Regions from separate parts of the Citricoccus sp. NR2 genome, predicted to be linked through region 2. Evidence: riboswitches for the same ligand, from Rfam matches in the RefSeq annotation. Region 2 holds a riboswitch; each other region holds the start of a gene.
What was found. A riboswitch is a leader RNA that binds a small molecule or an ion and turns the genes downstream of it on or off. The one in region 2 is predicted to bind thiamine pyrophosphate.
Positions count from the first base shown of each region.

Region 1: another riboswitch for thiamine pyrophosphate. It lies ahead of O1A05_RS05960 (thiamine ABC transporter substrate-binding protein); the one in region 2 lies ahead of O1A05_RS01765 (YkoF family thiamine/hydroxymethylpyrimidine-binding protein).
Region 3: another riboswitch for thiamine pyrophosphate. It lies ahead of O1A05_RS04315 (3-oxoacyl-ACP reductase); the one in region 2 lies ahead of O1A05_RS01765 (YkoF family thiamine/hydroxymethylpyrimidine-binding protein).
Region 4: another riboswitch for thiamine pyrophosphate. It lies ahead of O1A05_RS04300 (NtaA/DmoA family FMN-dependent monooxygenase); the one in region 2 lies ahead of O1A05_RS01765 (YkoF family thiamine/hydroxymethylpyrimidine-binding protein).

Region 1 is NZ_CP115154.1:1,275,671-1,280,344, forward strand. It holds gene O1A05_RS05950 (ABC transporter ATP-binding protein) at 1-433, opposite strand, end outside; gene O1A05_RS05955 (ABC transporter permease) at 430-2,049, opposite strand; gene O1A05_RS05960 (thiamine ABC transporter substrate-binding protein) at 2,145-3,245, opposite strand; TPP riboswitch at 3,310-3,420, opposite strand; gene O1A05_RS05965 (hypothetical protein) at 3,541-3,813, shown strand; gene O1A05_RS05970 (cation:proton antiporter) at 3,810-4,088, shown strand; gene O1A05_RS05975 (hydrogenase subunit MbhD domain-containing protein) at 4,085-4,674, shown strand, end outside.
Region 2 is NZ_CP115154.1:375,992-380,665, reverse strand. It holds gene O1A05_RS01775 (ATP-binding protein) at 1-450, opposite strand, end outside; gene dld (D-lactate dehydrogenase) at 546-2,258, opposite strand; TPP riboswitch at 2,389-2,499, shown strand; gene O1A05_RS01765 (YkoF family thiamine/hydroxymethylpyrimidine-binding protein) at 2,532-3,203, shown strand; gene O1A05_RS01760 (ECF transporter S component) at 3,200-3,835, shown strand; gene O1A05_RS01755 (ABC transporter ATP-binding protein) at 3,832-4,674, shown strand, end outside.
Region 3 is NZ_CP115154.1:932,101-936,774, reverse strand. It holds gene thiD (bifunctional hydroxymethylpyrimidine kinase/phosphomethylpyrimidine kinase) at 1-360, opposite strand, end outside; gene thiE (thiamine phosphate synthase) at 339-1,073, opposite strand; gene thiM (hydroxyethylthiazole kinase) at 1,070-1,879, opposite strand; gene O1A05_RS04315 (3-oxoacyl-ACP reductase) at 1,879-2,709, opposite strand; TPP riboswitch at 2,761-2,869, opposite strand; gene O1A05_RS04310 (formate--tetrahydrofolate ligase) at 2,956-4,653, opposite strand.
Region 4 is NZ_CP115154.1:926,879-931,552, reverse strand. It holds gene O1A05_RS04305 (DedA family protein) at 1-1, opposite strand, end outside; gene O1A05_RS04300 (NtaA/DmoA family FMN-dependent monooxygenase) at 70-1,368, opposite strand; TPP riboswitch at 1,361-1,468, opposite strand; gene O1A05_RS04295 (winged helix-turn-helix transcriptional regulator) at 1,508-1,918, opposite strand; gene O1A05_RS04290 (SDR family oxidoreductase) at 2,032-2,880, shown strand; gene O1A05_RS04285 (CCA tRNA nucleotidyltransferase) at 3,353-4,674, opposite strand, start outside.

The DNA of each region.
Region 1 (4,674 bases), 900 kb from region 2:
CGCCCGACAGGGTGGTGACCGGGCGATTCTCGAACCCCTCCAAGCTGACCAGCTCCAGCATCTCGGCCACGCGCTCCCGGCGCTGCGGCTTCGGCATCCCGGACGCTTCCAGCCCGTACGAGATATTTCGGCCCACGGTGCGGTGCGGGAACAACTGGCCATCCTGGAACACCATGCCGCAGCCTCGCTGATGCACGGGACGCGGGATTACGCCCGGGCCGTCCACGACGACGTCGTCCATCAACACCCGCCCGGAGGTGATACGCTCCAGGCCGGCCAGCCCGCGCAACAGGGTGGACTTGCCGGAGCCGGAGGGCCCGAGCAGGGCGACGATCTCCCCGGGGGCCACGGCCAGGTCAATGTCCTGTACCGCGGTGAAGCCATCGGGGTAGGTGATGGACACCTGCTGACATTCCACGGCGGGGGCACTCACAGGGCACCGACTTTCTGGGTTGAGGGCGTGGCGAGGCTGGAGCCCAGCGTCTGTTCGGGGGCGCGGTCGCGCAGGGCGCGTGGGCGCAAGCGCTCGCAGATCAGCAGCACGGCGGCGGTGATCACCGCCAGCAGCACGGAGCCGGCCATCGCCATCCCGTAGTTGTCCGCGCCGGGGCGGCCGAGCAATTGGACGATCAGCACCGGCAGGGTTTGGCGCTCGGGGGAGGCCAGGAAGCTGGTGGCGCCGAACTCGCCCAGCGAGATGGCGAAGGCGAAACCGGTGGCCAGGCCGAGACCGCGCAGCAGGAACGGCCCGTCTACGGTAGCGAGCACCCGCAGCGGGGAGGCGCCCAGGGTGGCCGCGGCCTCGCGCAGCCGGGGACTGATCGCACCTAACACGGGCACCAGGGTGCGCACCACCATCGGCAGCGCCACCACCGACTGGGCCAGCGGCACCAGGGCGCCGGAGTAGGCCAGCTGCGGGGCGGCCAGCTGCACGGAGACCACGAAGCCGAAGCCGATGGTCACCGCGGACACCCCGATCGGCAGCATGATCAGCGCATCCATGCCGCGCTGCAGCCGCCGCCCCCACACGGTGCGCACCGGGCGGGTGAGCAGAAACGCCAGCGGCACCGCCATCACCAGGGTGATCAACGTGGCGTCGACGGCGATCCGCACGGAATGCTCCAGTGCCTCGAGCACCGTGGCACCGCCGGCGTACCCGGTCCCGGAGCTGGTGGCCAGCAGCAGGTAATTAGTCACGCTCCACTCGCCAGCAGTACGGAACGAGCGCACCACCAGGGACACCAGGGGCCCGGCGACCAGCAGCACCACGGTGGCCAGGGTGAGGCCCAGGGGCACGACGTCGGCGCGGGTGGGCCGGTGGGTGTGGGACTGTTGCAGCCGCAGCCCGGTGGTGGTGCGCTTCAGTACTACTTGGGTGAGCCCCACCGAGGCGAGCACGAACACGAACTGCAGCACCGAGAACACCGCGGCGGTGCGCAGATCCAGGAACACGTGGGTCTGCCGGTGGATCTCGGTTTCCACGGTGCCCACACCCGGCGCGCCCAGCGAGCGGACGATGCCGTAGGCGGTGGAACAGAACAGGAACACCAACCCCGCGGAGGAGGCGATGGCGGGTCCGAGCGCGGGCAGGGTGACGGTGGTGAACGCGCGCAGCGGGGAGGCGCCCAGGGTGCGCGCGGCATCCACGGTGCGCGGATCCAGCACCTGCCACAGCGCGCCCACCTGGCGCACCACCACCGAGAAGTTGAAGAACACCATCGCGAGAACGACCGCCGCTGTCGTCTGGTCCAGACCCAGGAACTGCAGCGGCCCGCCGGGGCCGAACAGGGCACGGAAGGCCACCCCCACCACCACGGTGGGCAGTACGAACGGGATGGTGGAGATTCCGCGCAGCACCGACTGACCGGGGAACCGGCACCGGTAGAGGATGTAGGCGCCGGGGATGCCCAGCAGCACCGCCCCCGCCGTGCCAGCAACCGCCATGAACAGGGTGTGCCCGATGATCCGCCAGCTGCGCGCACTGCCCAGCACTTCGGCGAACCCGGTGAGGTCGACCCCGTGCTCGCCGAGGAACCCGCGGGTCAGCATGGCTCCGACGGGCCATACGAAGAACACGGCAAGGAACGCCAGCGGGAGTGTTCCCGCCAGCGTCCATGCGAGGGGCCGGCCGATGCGGTGCAGGGTCAGGACTCGTAGAGCTCGGTCCAGGTGGACAGCCAGTCAGCGCGCTGCTCGGCCACCTCGGCGGTGTCCGGCCGGATCGGGTCCTCGGCGAGCTGGGCGTTCTCGGTCCACTCGGTGGGAAGTTCAATACTGTCGTCCACCGGGTACATGTACATCGCCTCCGGCAGCGAGGCCTGGAAGTCCTCGGCGAGCAGGAAGTCGATGAACGCCTGGGCGCCTTCCGGATTCTGCGCGCCCTCGACGACCCCGGCGTATTCGACCTGCGGGGAGCAGGAGTCCTCGATGATGCTGGTGGTGGGCTCATAAGCGGGCGACGACGAGTAGCTCAGCACCAGCGGGGAGGGGCCCTCGCCGCTGGATCCGGAGAACTCCACGTAGTAGGCGTCCGACCAGCCGGAGGCCACGGTCGCACCGCCGTCGAGCAGGTCACTCCAGTAGTTCTCCCATTCGCCGTCGGGGTAGGCGGTGGCGGTGGCCGCAAGGAATGCGAGCCCGGGGGAGGAGGTGTTCGGGTCGATCACGGTGAGCAACTCGGCGTACTCCGGATCACGCAACTGCTCCAGCGAGGTGGGGGCGGCCAGCTCGTTGGTGTTGCGGGCATCGTCCTCGAACCAGGCGTCGTCCACGTTGATGCACACCTGGCCCTGATCGATCGGGGTGAAGTAGCCAGCCGCGTCGCCGTCGGCCAGCAGCTCCTGTGCGGAATCGGGCAGCGCCTCGGAGGAGTATTCAGCCATGACCCCCTCGTCCACTAACGGGGCGGTGGAGTAGTCCTCGATGCCGTACACCCCGTCCACGGTGGGGGAGTCCTTCTGCAGGATCAGCTGGTTCACCAGGGCGCCGGAGTCCCCGGGCGCGGTAGTGACTAGCTCGTAGCCGGTCTGCTCTTCGAACTCGGCGATCTGCTCTTCGGAGATCGCGAACGAGTCGTGGGTCATGATGGTCACGGTGCCGCCGGATCCCCCAGCCTCATCGGAGCCGTTGGAGTCACCAGATCCTCCGGTCAGCGAGCATCCGGCCAGCGCCAGAGTACTGACGACGGCAAGGCCGGAGAGGGTGAGGGTGGTGCGCGTGCGGCGCGAACGGGTTGGGTTGAGCATGGATCCTCCGTCGGTGAAGTGGAGGGGCCGCACGGAGCCCACCGCGTGCGGCAGAATCCGTGCGGGGAGAGAATTCTCGACTTCCTTCGCCGGTGCTAACCGGAAGCAGGTTCGAGGGTCTGCGCTTGCGTCGCGCACTCTCAGCACCAGCGTGGGTGCTCCCCTGTCGAATGTCCATCCAGCATAGCGCCCTCGACGCGTGGTCAGGCATCGGCGATCTCACGTAGGCTGGAAAATCGATGGAACTGCGAAAACCACCAGGTGCCGTGGCCACATGCGTCTTCACAGGAGAGCCATGATTGTCGAGATGACCCTCACCGGGCTCCTCATTCTGCTCACGGTCAACGTGCTGATCAGTCTGGTGCGTGTGGTCCGCGGACCCACCGGGCGCGATCGCCTCACAGGTGTGCTCTTCGCCGGCACGACCGGGGCAGGGATCATGCTGATCGGATCGGTGCTGACAGACCAGCCGGCGCTGCGCGACATCGCTCTGGGCCTGGTAGCCCTAGCCGCCGTGATCGTTGTGGTGCGCCTGGCCGCCGAAACGCAGAGACGGTCCGCTTCATGAGTGTGCTTGCCGATGCGGTGACCGTGCTGGCTGCTCTGGGCGCGGCCGTGTTTTTCACTGCAGGAACCGTGGGTCTGCTCCGCTTCCCCGACCTGAGATCCCGCCTGCACGCGCTCACCAAGGCCGACTCCCTGGGGTTGGGGTTCGCGGCCCTGGCCGTGATGGTCCAAATGGATACGGTGGCGGCGGTGCTGAAGGTCTTGCTTGTCTGGCTGCTCGCGTTGGCAACCGCCGCCACGGCAGCCACTCTGCTCTCACGGGACGACGACGCGTGATTCCGCCCAGTGACGTGAACGCCGTGCACGTGGTGCTGGCCGCCGTCGTGCTCGTCGCGGCCGTGCTCGCCCTCTACGCTCCGCGACGGATGACCGCCGTGGTGCTGTTTCTGGTCTTCGGCGTGCTGCTGAGCGGCTACTGGGCGATGATCGGGGTCCCCGATGTGGCCCTGGCGGAGGCGGTAATCGGCACAGGAGTGACGGGGGCACTCTTCGGCTGGGTGGCCACCCTGCTGCCCGAGACCCCTGGGCGACGCTGGGTAAGCGGGCGGGGTCTGCTCGGCCTGACACTCGGGACAGGCCTGGGAACCGGGCTCGGGGTTGCGCTGGCGCGCATTGTGCCGGTGTCTGAGACAACATCGCCTGCCGCGGAGCCGGGGCTCGGTGCCGAGGTGGAGCGAGCGCTGCCGGCCACCGGGGTGGAGCACGGCATCACCGGGGTGCTGCTGAATCTCCGCTCCTTCGACACCCTGATGGAGATGGTGGTGCTGTTGGTCGCCGTGGTGGTGGCACTGGCCTTCGTCCGCTCGTCCGGGACCGCCTCGAACCCTCAGCCCGTCACCTCGGACAGTGGTGATGCTGGAGT
Region 2 (4,674 bases):
ATAGGAAGCGAAATCCGCTGGGTGCTGAGCGAGTTCATCCTGACTGAACCCCTCCAGGGGGATCGTCTCGGCGCGGCCCGCCAGTGATTCCTGTGAGCCTTTCATCGTGAGCAGATCCGCCGAGCTGGTGACGATGAAGCGACCGGGTCGACGATCAAGATCGACGGCCGCTTTGATCGCGATGAGCAGGTCCGGGACGCGTTGAATCTCGTCTATGGCCAGAATGCCTTCGGGGAACTGTCGAGCGAATCCATCCGGATCTTCGGTGGCAGCCTGGCGATCGGTGACATCGTCTAGGTTCACGATGCGTGAGCGGCGGTCACGCAACAGCTCATGCATGAGGGTGCTCTTGCCGACTTGTCGTGCTCCGCTGATGACGGTGATGGGGGTGTCAGCCAGAGTTTCTTCGGCTAAAGCGGTGACGTTGCGGTGGATCAAGGGCGTTGTCATGTCTTAACTATACCGCCTCGTTGCCGATTTCACCGGGGTTCGTTGCCGATTTCCCCGGCTCTCGTCGTCAATTTCACCAGGGTTCGTTGCCGATTTCACCGGCTCCAGTCGCGGTGCGGGGACGTGCCGCCGATGCCCGGATTGAACATGTTGGTCGGATCCAGTTCCCGGAAGTGCGCTTCCAGATCGTCCGGCAGTTCGTAGAGCCGACCGTAGTTGTGCTCGGCCGGAATCGCAGCGCCGCGTTCTTCCAGTAGCGCCATCATCCTCTTCTTCAGTGCCACCGGGTCCACGCCCTTCTTTGCCACATGATCCTGATGCAACACATGGCAGAAGAAGTGCCCATAGTAGGAACTCACCGACAGCTGATCGGCGATCTCCTCGGGCAGTACCTCCAGCCAGTCGTCGTCATCACGGCGCAGAGCGACGTCGAAGGTGATCATCTCGGAGGATTCCTTGCGGTGCAGGTTGAAGTAGCGCGTCATGGCGCTGGCCGCACCGAAGCGCAGCAGCATCGCGCTCTGTGCCTCGTCGCTCGTGCAGGTGAAGTAGCCGCCGTGGTTCTCGGCGTCGTCGAAGAATTCGGTCAACAGGCGAGTCATGGCCTCCTCGTCCTGACCGCTGACCACCATCACCAGGTGATGCTCGAACCGGTCACGGTACTCGAGCATGCGCTTCGGCAGCTGCTGCGGCAGTAGGGCGAAGGTTTTCTGAGCGATGGTGTCGGCGACCGTCGGCCCGAAGAAGGGGACCTTCGCGAAGACACCGTTGGCCCAGCTTTTCAGCGCGAACAGCCGACGCACCTGCTGGCTGCCGGCGTACTTCAGGCCCATGAACGTGTCTTTGCCGTACTTCGCCGCCAGATCGAACGCCTCACGGCCCATGTACTCTCCGGAAATCGGCAGCTGATCCTCCGAGCTGAGGATCGTTCGCCGCAGTCGCTCGAGCTCGGCGGGGCTGTCGGTGCCGATGTAGTAGGTGGTGGTGCGCTCGTCCTGCGGGAAGGTGCGGGTGCGCACGGCGAAGGTCATGATTTTGCCCGCACTGCCGGATGCCTCATGGAGGAAGGTCGGGTCGGCGTTGAACCGTGCCGGGCTCGGCACGATCTGCCGCACATGCTCCGCGTAGTCGGTAGCCCGGGTGTCCTCCGGAGGGGCGGTCACATCGTCGGGGTTCCAGCGTCCCTGCTGTAGCGCGTCCAGAATCTGCTCCGGGTCCTCGCCAAGATCGATGCCTAAGTGGTTGGTGAGTTCGAGCTCGCCCTGCTCGTTTACCCGCGCGAAGACGGCGTGCTCCGTGAACGCCGGTCCTTTGCGCACCTGGCTGCCGCCGGAGTTGTTGGCGATGCCGCCGATCACCGAGGCGCCGATAGAGGTAGACCCGATCACCGAGTGCGGTTCGCGGCTTAGAGGTGCCAGTTTCTGCTCCAGCTCGAACAGGGTCGCCCCGGCCAGGCTGACCGCCTCGCGCGCGTCGTTAATGAGGTGGATCTGCGGGATGCGCAGGGTGGAGATGATCACGATCTCCCGGTCATAGTCTTGAGCGCCGGGGCCGGACCCGCCGGTCAGCCCGGTGTTCGCCGCCTGGGGGATCACAATCAAGTCATGGTCAACGCAGACCTGCAGTGCCCGCCAGATCTCGACCAGGTTGCCCGGACGCAGCACGGCGAGCACCTGCCCTGACCCGAAACGGTTTCCCTTCACATACGGGGCGGTGGCCCGCGTCGAGGTGAGCACGTGGGAGGTGCCCAGGATCCGGGTGAAGGCGTCCACGGCGGTGGTAGCCGGTTCGGGGTGGGTCTGGCGCATGGTGCTCCTTGGTCGCGGGGTGTCCGTCTCACCGATTGTGCCCCGTCGACTCCGCGATGTCGATGACGATTCCCGGTGTCTCTAGCATCGGGGCTGGTCAACCGCGTCGTGCAGGCACTAGGGTGGAGGATCGTAGACCCCGGGGTGCACCGATACTGGTGCTGAGAGTGCGGAGATGCCGCAGACCCGAATCCACCTGATCCAGTTCGTACTGGCGTAGGGAGTGGTCCGATAGCTCTGTGAAGAGTTCCGGTGGTCGGAAAGGCGGCCACCGTGACTGGCCAGACCCTCACCCCCGAGCAGATCGGGATCGGGATGCGCATCAGCATCCACCCCCACACCGACGCCTTCGTCGACGTGATCCTCGCTGCCCTCGAGGAAACCACGACGACGGCGCAGCAGCGGGGAATCCTCCAGAACCTGGTGATCGAGACCGGTGAGGTCTCCACCTATGTGGGAGTGCGCTCCGGAGAGGCCGGCCAGCAGCTCGCCGAGTACGCCACCACCCTGATCGCTGCCGCCTCCCGTGCCTCAAACCGGGCGCATCTCACCAGCCACCTGCTGCTCTCTCGGGGCTGCCCGGGGGAGGCCGCTTGTGAGCTGGTGCCCGGGGAGGTGCCGGCGGAGACGCACGTCGACCTGGAACTCACCGGACTACCCGCCGTCGCAGCCTGGTCGTTGTACCCGCTGGCCGACGACGGTCTGCCGCACATGGAGCCCATCATGGCTGCGATCGACGCGGCAAAATCCAGCGGCATCGACGTCGTGAGCGAACACTACGCCACCGTGCTGCGCGGGGACCTGGCCGAGGTGCTGGCGCTGGTGGTCAACGCCTGGGGGCGGGTGGGTGAGCAGGTGCCGCATGTGGTCAGCCACGTGAGCATCTCGCTGGACTCGCCCAGCGCCGCCGCTGAACCGGCTCAAGCTGAGGCAGGTGCGCGATGAGTCAGACACAGCAGCGGTACCTCTCGGCCGGTTCCGGCGTCGTCGTGAAGAACCCCTATGACAGTCCCTGGCGCTGGCAGCTCAAGGACCTGGTGATGCTGGTGGTGCTGGGCGTGGTCTTCGGCTTCATTTACTGGGCGCTGGTTCAGGCCTGGAACGGTTTGGCGGTCCTGATGGGCCCGGCCGGTGACCTGGCCCAGCACGTGCTGCAGGGCGGCTGGTTGTTGGTGGCGCCGCTAGCGGTGGCGATCACCCGGAAAGCCGGGTCGGGAGTGCTGGCGGAGATTCTGGCCGCAACCGTTGAGTTCGTTTTTCTTGGTTCCCCGGTCGGTCCGGTGCTGCTGGTGTCCGCACTGTTGCAGGGTCTGGGCTCCGAGCTGCCCTTCGCCCTGGGCCGCTACAGGCGCTTCGGGATCAGCCGCTACGCCGTGAGCGGGTTCTGCGGCGCGTTCTTCGTGTTCTGGTTCTCCACGTTGCGCTTCGGTTGGTGGGGCCAGGAAATTTTCGGGATCCGCCTGGGCATTCACAGCCTGTCCGGGATCATCCTGGGTGGGCTCCTCGCCTGGGTGCTAGTTCGCGCGGTGAAGGCCACCGGGGTGGTGGACAACTACGCGATCGGCCGGGCGCGATGACCTCGCTGGAACCGGTGAACTCGGTGGAGCCGATGGGCTCTCTGGTTGAGCTGCGCGGCTTCACAGCGGTGGACCCGCGCAGCGACCGGGTGCTGCTCGACGACATCGACTTCAAGGTGGCGCCGGGCGAACAGGTGCTGCTGCTGGGCGCATCGGGCGCGGGGAAATCGACCCTGTTGGACGCGATCCGTGGGGTGGTGCCGCACTCGGTTCCCCTGGAGCTCACCGGGGAGTGCCTGGTGAACGGGGAACCCGTGCTCGGCTCCACCGTGGCACAGCTGACGCGGACCATCGGCACGGTGCCCCAGGACCCGCACGCCAGCATCTGCCTACCTCTGGTGGAGGATGAGATCGCCCTGACCCTGGAGAACCACGGGGTGGATCCGGCCGAGATTCCGGGGCGGATCACCGAGCTGCTCGGCGACGTGAGGGCGGCTCATCTGCGCTCCCACCGCACCCGCATCCTCTCGGGCGGCTGGGTGCAGCGGATTGCCACGGTCGCCGCGCTCGCGGCCCGGCCGCGGCTGGTGCTGGCCGATGAGCCCACGTCGATGCTCGACGGCGCTGGCGTCTCCGCGGTGATGGAGCTGTTGACCCAGCTGACCGGTGACGACGGCGCCCTGATCCTGGTGGAGCACCGGCTCGATGAGCTCTCGGTCTCCGCCGGAGGTCCCGGACTGCCTGCGCGCACCGTGGTGCTGGAGGCCGGGCGGATCCTGGCCGATGGCCCCACCGACGCCGTCTTGTCCGAGCACGCCCAACGCTTGGAGAACAGCGGCGTCTGGGTGCCCGGGGTGAAGGCCGAAGCGTTCGCTGAGTTTGCTGAGCTCGCCGAGGAC
Region 3 (4,674 bases), 560 kb from region 2:
CGACGTCAGCGCATCACCAGACGTCGCCACCAGCACCGGGTCAACCACCAGGGTGCCCAGATCCTGACGCCGACGGGCTATCAGTTCGGCCAACGCGGCAACCACCTCCGGGCTGCCCAGCATGCCGATCTTCGTGGCATCGATCGGCACATCATCCACCACCGAGGTGAGTTGAGCGACGACGTCGGCCGGGGCCACCGGGATGACCTGCTGCACGCCCTGGGTGTTCTGCGCGGTGAGCGCGGTGAGCACCGAGGCACCGTACACGCGCAGGGCCGTGAAGGTTTTCAGATCGGCTTGAATGCCCGCACCCCCGGAGGAATCCGAGCCGGCAATGGTCAAGGCTGTGGGCGGGCGCATGCCACCTCCTCGCGCAGTCGAGCAGCGGCAACACGCGGGCTCGGCGCGGAAGCAATCGCGGACACCACGCAGATCCCGTCGACTCCGGTGGCCGCGACCGAGCGGGCGCGCTCTCGGTCAATGCCGCCAATGGCGACCGCGGGCAGTGCGGGCGCCTCGGGGTGCTGGGAACAGGCTGCGTCGCGAACCCGGAGCCGATCTCGCAGGCCATCGATCCCTAAAGGCTCGGCGGCGTCGGGCTTAGTGGCGGTGACCCAGACGGGGCCAATGCCAATCACATCCGGGCGGGCATCGCCCTCGGCCCGGGCAGCAGAGTCCACCTCAGCTGCCGAAGAAGTGGACAGCCCAATCAGCACTTTCTCGCCGAGGACGCCACGGGCTCGGGCGACGGAATCGTCGGACTGGCCCACGTGCAGGTGGCAGCCGGTGACGCGGGCCACCTCCAGCCGGTCGTTGACGAAGAGGGGGACCTGTTCGAAACGGGCCACCCCCACCTCCTCCACGATGCGGACCCGGCAGGCGCGCACCAGCTGGATCAGGGCGTCGTCGTCGAGGGTTTTGTCGCGTACCTGGATGACGGTCGCACCCCCAGCCACCGCCGCGGCCGCCACCTCGGGCACTCGGGCCGGGCCGCCGGAGTACCCGGTGTCGGTGACGTGGTAGAGCGACCAGTCGATGGCGGCGGCGCGCTCGGCCCGCTCGCGGGGGCTCATGCGCGCTCCTCCACCGTGACCAGCTCGCCGACCCGTTCCGGAGTGAGCTCGTGGAGGGCATCCATCCAGGCCACGCTGAAGCTACCGGGGCGCACAGTGGTCTCGGCCGCCAGGGTGCCCGCCGCGGAGAGCAGGGCGTGGGCGGCGAGCACGGCGTCGTGATCGGAGTGAACCTCCACTCCGAAACGCACGGCCCCCAGGGCCGCCGCCGTCACCGCGCCCAAGGAACATCCGGTGCCGATCACCTGCTGCATCACCGGGTGCCCGCCGGTCACCTGGCTCACCCGCCCCGGCGAGACGATGGCGTCACTCGGTCCGGACACCGCTACCACGGCCCCGGTGCGCTCGGCCAGGGCCCGGGCGGAGTCCAGCACGGTATCGACGGCGTCGGTGGCATCCACCCCGCGGCCCCCGGAACCGGCCCCGGCCAGCGCCAGGATCTCCGAGGCGTTGCCGCGGATCGCGCTCGGCCGCCCCTCCACCAGCTCGTGAGCCAGCCGGGTGCGCACGCTGAGTCCACCCACCGCCACCGGGTCCAACACCCAGGGAGTCTCGGTCTCGCCGGCGGCAGCCACCGCGGCACGCATCGCGTCGGCTGTCGCATCGGAGATGGTGCCGAGGTTGACCAGCACCCCGTCGGCCACCCGCGCGAATTCGGGGGCCTCTACCGGGTGCGCCACCATCGCCGGGGCCGCACCCACGGCCAGCAACACGTTGGCGGTGATCTGTTGGACCACCGTATTGGTCAGGCACTGGACCAACGGCGCCCGTTCGCGGAGCAGATCCAGTTCGGGAAACGTCGTCATCAGTTCATCACCAGCCCGCCGTCAACCACCAGGTTCTGCCCGGTGACCGCCCGGGATCCCTCACTGGCGAAGAACAGCACCGCGTCGGCGAACTGGGCGGGGGTGGTGACCTCGCGCAGCGGCGTGGCGGCGGCAATCGCGTCGAACACCTCGTCCGGAGTGGCCGACGACGCATCCGTGCTGCGCAGCAGTCCGCCGGAAACCATGTTCACCCGCACCCCGCGCGGACCCAACTCGGCGGCAAACGTCCTGGTCAGCGCCAACAATCCCGCCTTCGCCGCAGTGTAGTCGTGGTATGGCACCACCGGATTCTGCACCAGATTCGTACCCACATTGATCACCCGCGCCTCCCCGGCCTCCTCAAAGTCCGGCAGCGCCGCTTGGATCAGGTGCAGTGCACCCTCCACCGCGCCCTCGTACTGGCGGGCAAAATCCGCGCCGGTGATCTGCTCGACGCTGGGCCGCGCGTCCCCGTTGAAGGAGAAGTTCACCAGGGCATTGTTGACGACGACGTTCACCGGCACCCCGAACCGCTCACGCCCGGCACTCACCAGGGCCTGCACCTCGTCACGGTGGCGCACATCAGCCCGGACGGCCACGGTTCGATCCGGGTGCCGCGCCACTAGTTCCTCGGCGGCGTCTCGGCTGGAAAGGTACCCGATCACCACCCGCGCTCCGGCTTCGAGAAACGCCTCAGTGAGGTGGCGGCCCAGGCCGCGAGCGCCTCCGGTGACGACGACGATGCGGTCACTCAGGTCAGGGGCGGCAGAAACCGGTCGGGACGCAGTGCCCGGGGTGGTGGGAGGAGAGGCGACGGTAGCTGAGGTCACGGTGGGCCTTTCTGACGGTGGCCAAGAGAGACCACCGGGATGCGCAAACCGACACCTCGCTGTGGACGTCCCTTCGCCAGTACGAACTGGATCAGGTTCAACGGGTGTTATCTCAGCCGCCCGGATCCCACAAGGATCGGCGGCACCCCGCGTCACTTCCCACCACTGTAGGCCACCAGGCCCAGTGCGCGGAAGGGCGCCGGCCAGGTTACTGCTGCGGCGCAAACACCGAGCCGCAGCTGCGGGTCAGCTCAGCCCCGAGATCTGACCGTCGACGACGCTCATCCCGTCGGCGGCGGGACGGCGCGGCAGCCCGGGCATGGTAAGGATCTGCCCGGTCAGCGCCACCAGGAATCCCGCACCCGGTCGCCGTCGCAGTTCCCGGATGCTCACGGTGAAGCCCTCGGGCGCCCCCATCCGTGCAGGGTCATCGGAGAACGAGTAAGGGGTTTTCGCCATGCACACCGGCACCCGGTCCTCACCCGCAGCTTCCAGGTCAGCCAGCTGCCGCGCCGCGAGCGCAGAGTATTCCACGCCGGCCCCACCGTAGATCTCGGTGACGATCCGCTCGATCCTCTCCCGCGCCCCGGTCTCGGGCGTGAACAGCCCCTCGGCGGTGCGCCCCTGCTCCAGGGCGGCGCGCACGTGCCCGGCGAGCTCCTCGGCCCCCGCCCCGCCGTGTGCCCACACCTCGGTTACCGCACAGGCCACCCCCTGGTCCCGACACCAGTCCTGCAGCCAAGCCAGTTCGGCGTCGTCGTCCTGGGTGAAGCGGTTGATGGCCACCACCACCGGCGCCCCGAAGCGTTGCATGTTTTCCACGTGGCGGCCGAGATTGACGACTCCGGCCTCCAGTGCGGCCAGGTGTTCCTCAAGGCCGGCCGTGCCCGGATCGTTCAGCGTGGCCAATCCCATGCCCCCGTTGAATTTCAGCGCGCGCACGGTGGCCACCACCACGACGGCGTTGGGCATTGCGCCCGCGGTCGGCCCGGTGATCTGCATAAACTTCTCCGCGCCCAGATCCGCCCCGAACCCCGCTTCGGTGACGACGACGTCGGCGAGCCGGCGGGCGGTGTTCAGCGCGATGATGCTATTCGCTCCATGCGCAATATTGGCAAACGGTCCGCCGTGCACCACCGCCGGGGTGGCCTCCAGGGTCTGCACCAGGTTCGGCAGCACCGCGTCTTTCAGCACCACCGCCATAGCCCCCTGGGCGCCCTGCTCTCCCAGGTCGGCCACGGTGCGCTCCTCGCCGTCGTGGGTCCGCCCGATGATGATCCGACCCAGTCGCTCCGTGAGGTCCTCCAGGTCGGCGGCGAGGCAAAACGCCGCCATCGTTTCGGTGGCTACCGTGATTTCGAAACCGGTCTCGCGCGGCACTCCCGAGGCCCGACCGCCCAGCCCGTTCACCACCTGGCGCAGGGAGCGGTCGTTCACGTCCAGGGCGCGGCGCAGGGTGATGGTGCGCGGATCCAGGTCGAGCTCGTTGCCGTGGTGGAGGTGATTGTCGATCAGCGCGCACAGCAGGTTGTGGGCGGAGGTGATGGCGTGAAAGTCCCCGGTGAAGTGCAGGTTGATCGCGTCCATCGGGGCCACCTGCGCGCGCCCGCCACCGGTGGCCCCGCCCTTCATCCCGAACACCGGGCCCATCGAGGGTTCGCGCAGCGCCACCATGGCGTTGCTGCCGGTGCGGCGCAGCCCGTCAGCCAGGCCGATCGTCACGGTGGTCTTGCCCTCGCCCGCCGGGGTGGGACTGATAGCGGTCAACAGCACCACGGAGGCCTCCGGCTTATCCGCCGCATCCAGCTCCCCCAGGCGCGCGACGTCGATCTTCGCGGCATGCCGACCATAGGGGATCAGGGCGTCCTGCGGAATTCCCGCCCGCTCGGCGATCTCCGCCATGGATCGCAGGGTCACGGATGCCGCCATCTCTGCGTCACTCATGACGCCAGTCTAACGGTCAGG
Region 4 (4,674 bases), 550 kb from region 2:
CCTCTCCAGGGTATCCGGCGACAGGCCTATGTGCCGAAATGAGCCGAGCCTGCCCTCACTCGGCCCGCCTCACTCCCGACTCCACCGCTCACGCAACGTGGTCTCCCGGTATTCGCGCCGGAACCGACCCCGGCGCTGCAGTTCCGGCACCAGCTGCTCCACCACGTCCTCCAGCGACCCCGGCAGGGTGGGCGGCATCAGGTTGAACCCATCCGCCGCCCCGGAATCCACCCAGTTCAGCATCGTCTCAGCCACCTGTTCCGGGGTGCCTATCAGCGTGGCGTGCCCACCCCCGGCCGCCAGCAACCCCAACAACTCGCGCACCGTGGGCTGCCGGGTCTCGATCATCCGCAGCACCGTGGCATAGCGGCCCACCGGCCCCGTGAATTCCTCCACGGGCGGCAGCTCCGGCACGGGCGCATCCAGCTCCCAGTCGGAGGCATCCTGACCCACAAAGAACGACAGCTGACGCAACGATTCCGCCACCGGCAGCAGCGCATCCAGTTCGGCCCGCCGCGCCCTGGCCTCCCGTTCGGTGGAGGCTACCTCGGTCACCAGGCCCGGCATCACGACGACGTCGTCCGGGTTCCGGCCTGCCGCGGCCACACGACGTCGCAGATCCGCCCGATACCGTCGGCCCGCCTGCGCATCCCACGCCACCGCGTAGATCCCCTCCGAGTAGCGTGCCGCCAGCGCGCGCCCCGGCTCCGAGGCCCCGGCCTGCAGCACCACCGGCCGCCCCTGCGGTGAACGCGGCACCGTCAGCGGCCCGGCCACCTCGAAGTAGCGTCCCCGGTGGTCCACCGGGTGAATTCGCGCGGCATCCAGGTAGGCTCCGTCCCGGTCCGCCCGCACCGCGCCGTCCTCCCAGGAGTCCCACAATCCCTGCATGGCCACGATAAACTCCTCGGCCCGGGCGTACCGCTGTTCGCGCCCCGGCAGGCGGTCCATCCCGTGATTCCGGGCTTCGGCGTCCGTCATCGACGTCACCACATTCACCCCCGCGCGCCCACCCGAGAGGTGGTCGAGGCTAGCGAGCATCCGCGCTGCCGGGAACGGCGTCCAGAAGGTGGAGGAGATCGTTGCCACCAGCCCGATCCGCTCCGTCGCCCGGGCCACCGCCGCCAGCGTGGTCAGCGGATCGAAGTACCGCACCGGCGCACTGCCCGGCCCCAGCGCCTGCCCGTCGGCCAGAAAGAACGCGTCGAGGCAGCCGCGCTCGGCCAGCTGGGCCAGTTGCTCCCAATACTCGATGGCCCCGATCCGCTCGACAGCAGAATCGGGAGCACGCCAGGCCGCCGCATGATGCCCGCATGCGGTAGCAAACAGGTTGAGGTGGATCTCGGAACGGGTGTGGACATGCGTCATTAATCGACAATCCCTTCGCCAGCATGATCTGGATCAGGTTCAACGGGTCTGTTCTCAGCCGCCGATTCGTTACGAACCAGGGGCACCCCGTGTCACGTTGTATAGGTGTTGACGACTTTACGTCAGCTCCGCCGCCGCGTCACCTCTGCGGGGCAGTAGCGTCATACTCCTGCTGCGCGGCGATCACCTGGGGCAATTCGGCCTCGACGACGGCGGTGAGCTCCGCCAGCGGCACCGCAACTTTCACGCCCAGCGGCGTCAGACCGTAGTCCACGTTCGGGGGAATGGTGCTGTGCACGGTGCGGACCACCATCCCGTCGCGTTCCAACTGACCGAGGGTCTGAGAGAGCATTCGTTCGCTGACACCATCGATCCGGCGCCGAATCTCCCCGAACCGCATGGGTTCGCCGCTGAGCTTCAGCGCCACCATGATCAGCGATCCCCAGCGACCGGTGAGGTGCTGCAAGGCGGTGCGGGAAGTGCAGGCACTCGAGAAGACATCGGGCGCGAAGTCTTCCGCTTCTGCTTCGGCATCTGGATCGAACGTCATGCCTTCCAGTATACGCTTATGGTTAGTGCTGACTTTTCAGTTGCACTTACTTTAGGTAAGCGCTACAGTGATTCCATCGCCGCCAACAGGCACCGACCGAAAGAAGGAACATCATGCGCATTGCCGTCACCGGAGCCACCGGCCACCTGGGTGGTCTCATCATCGAATCACTGCTGCAGCGCGGTGTGGCCGCGAGCGACCTGGTCGCCGTCGTCCGCTCTGCTGAGAAAGCGCAGCCCCTCTCTGATCAGGGGATTGCTCTTGGCGTAGCTTCCTACGAAGACGAAGCAGCCCTCACCGCCGCCCTGTCCGGCGTGGATCGCCTCGTCTTGGTGTCAGGCAGCGAGGTGGGTCAGCGCGTAGCTCAGCACACCAACATCATCAACGCTGCGAAGGCTGCTCACGTTTCCTTCATTGCCTACACGAGCCTGCTCAACCTGGACACCTCGGAGCTCGGCCTGGCGCCGGAGCACGCCGCCACCGAACAGCTGCTGGCCGACAGCGGCATCGACCACACGCGGCTGCGCAACGGCTGGTACTGGGAGAACTACGCCTCCGCTCTGGCTTCGGGCGAGGCTACCGGTAAGTTCTTCGGCGCCGCCGGCTCGGCGAAGGTGTCCGGGGCCGCGCGCCGCGACTATGCCGAGGCGGCTGCCGTCGTCGTCACCGGTGAAAATCACGCCGGCAAGGTCTACGAGCTGGCCGGTGCGCCCGCGCTCACCTACCCGGAAATCGCCGCTGCTGTGGGCGACGTTCTGGGCAAGGAAGTGACCTACGAAAACCAGACCGTCGCCGAGTACCAGGCCACCCTGGAAGGCTTCGGCCTGCCGTCCGAGGTCGCTGCCATGTTTGCGAGCATGGACCCGATCATCGAGCAGGGGGCGCTGTACTCCGAGAGCACGGATCTGCAGGACCTCATCGGTCGGCCCTCGACCTCTGCCGCCGAGGCGCTAAAGGCCTGAAGAACTGAGGCTTTGACCAGCTGAAGCCCTGATCTCGAGGGGCCGGCGTTGCGGTTATCCACAGATGACCGCAGCGCTGGCCCCTTTCTCTTTCTCCTCGGCCATGCTTGAACGCATGCCGTTGCCGCCCGAACCGCCGTCCGCCCTCGCATCGGCGCTGCATCATGCCCGGACGACTGGTACCCCGCGGCCACCTGGGAAAAACAGCGCATCGCCGCGGTGTCCTTTTCGTTGAGTCGCAACAAGCCCGTGATTCCGGCTCCCACTTCGCTTCTGGCCCGGGCTTCGTCAGTAGGGCGAGCCCACAACGAATTCCCGATAGGTCGCGTCGATTTCTGGTGGCCAGAGGCAAGGATCGCGGGTGAGTGCGATGGACATGGTCGGACCTCAACGATCCAGCGAAATTTGCTCGGATTCTCGCTCACCATGGAGTGCCGCGGGCCACAAGACCACCTCAACAAGCCGGGACAGGTCAGTCATCCGAGTCGGCCGACTTGGAAGCACTGGGATGCTCGGGCTGTTCGGCCCACCACCGCAGCACCTCGGCCTTCGCGGTCTCTTCATCATGCGGGCCATCGTCGAGCCGCCACTCCAACAGGTGCTTGTATGCTCGCCCGACCAAGGGTCCCGGCGAGATGCCGAGCAGCTCCATGACCTGCTTGCCGTCGAGGTCCGGCCGAATCGCATCCAACTCTTCGCGCTCGAGCAGCTCGGCAATCCGCTGTTCCAGGTCGTCGTAAGCATGGGCCAGTCGCTCCGCTTTACGCCGATTCCGGGTGGTCACGTCAGAGCGGGTCAGGGCGTGTAGCCGCTGCAGCTGGTCGCCAGCATCGGTCACGTAGCGACGCACCGCCGAATCCGACCAACCGGCGTCGCCATACCCGTAGAACCGCATGTGCAGTTCCACCAGGGTGGCCACCGCCTTGATGGTGTCGTTGTCGAACTTCAGCACCCGCATTCGCTTCCGCACGAGCTTGGCTCCCACGACGTCGTGGTGCCGGAAACTCACCGCGCCCGAACGCTCGAAGCGTCGCGTCGCCGGCTTGCCCACGTCATGCATCAACGCTGCAAAACGCAACACGAAATCCGGGGCCTCCACATAGTCGGCCTCATGGTCCAATGCCTGCTCGAGCACCGTCAGTGAGTGGTTGTACACGTCTTTGTGTCGGTGGTGCTCGTCGGTTTCCAACTGCAGCGCCGGCACCTCGGGTAGCACCTGATCAGCCAGTCCAGTGCGCACCAGCAGGTCGATTCCCGCCCGCGGCTGATCCGCCAGGATCAACTTCACCAGCTCCTCGCGCACCCGCTCCGCCGAAATAATGTCGATCCGCTGAGCCATCGCGATCATCGCCTGAACCACCGTGTCGTTCACGGCGAATCCGAGCTGGGCAGCGAAGCGTGCCGCCCGCATCATCCGCAGCGGGTCATCGGAAAAGGAATCCTCCGGCGCCCCTGGCGTGCGCAACATCCCAGCGGCAAGGTCGCGCATCCCGCCGAACGGATCCACCAGCTCCAGGTCGGGCAACCGCAGCGCCATCGCGTTCACGGTGAAGTCACGCCGGAACAGGTCATCGTTCAGTTCGGTACCGAAAGCCACCACGGGTTTCCGCGATTCCGGATCGTACTGCTCCGCACGATAGGTGGTGACCTCCAGCTGCCACTCGCCCTTCTTGAACCCGATGGTCCCAAACCGGGCCCCGATGTCCCACACCGCATCGGCCCATTCGGCCACCACGGTCTGGGTCTGCTCCGGTAGCGCATTAGTGGTGAAGTCTAAATCCACCACGCCCCGAC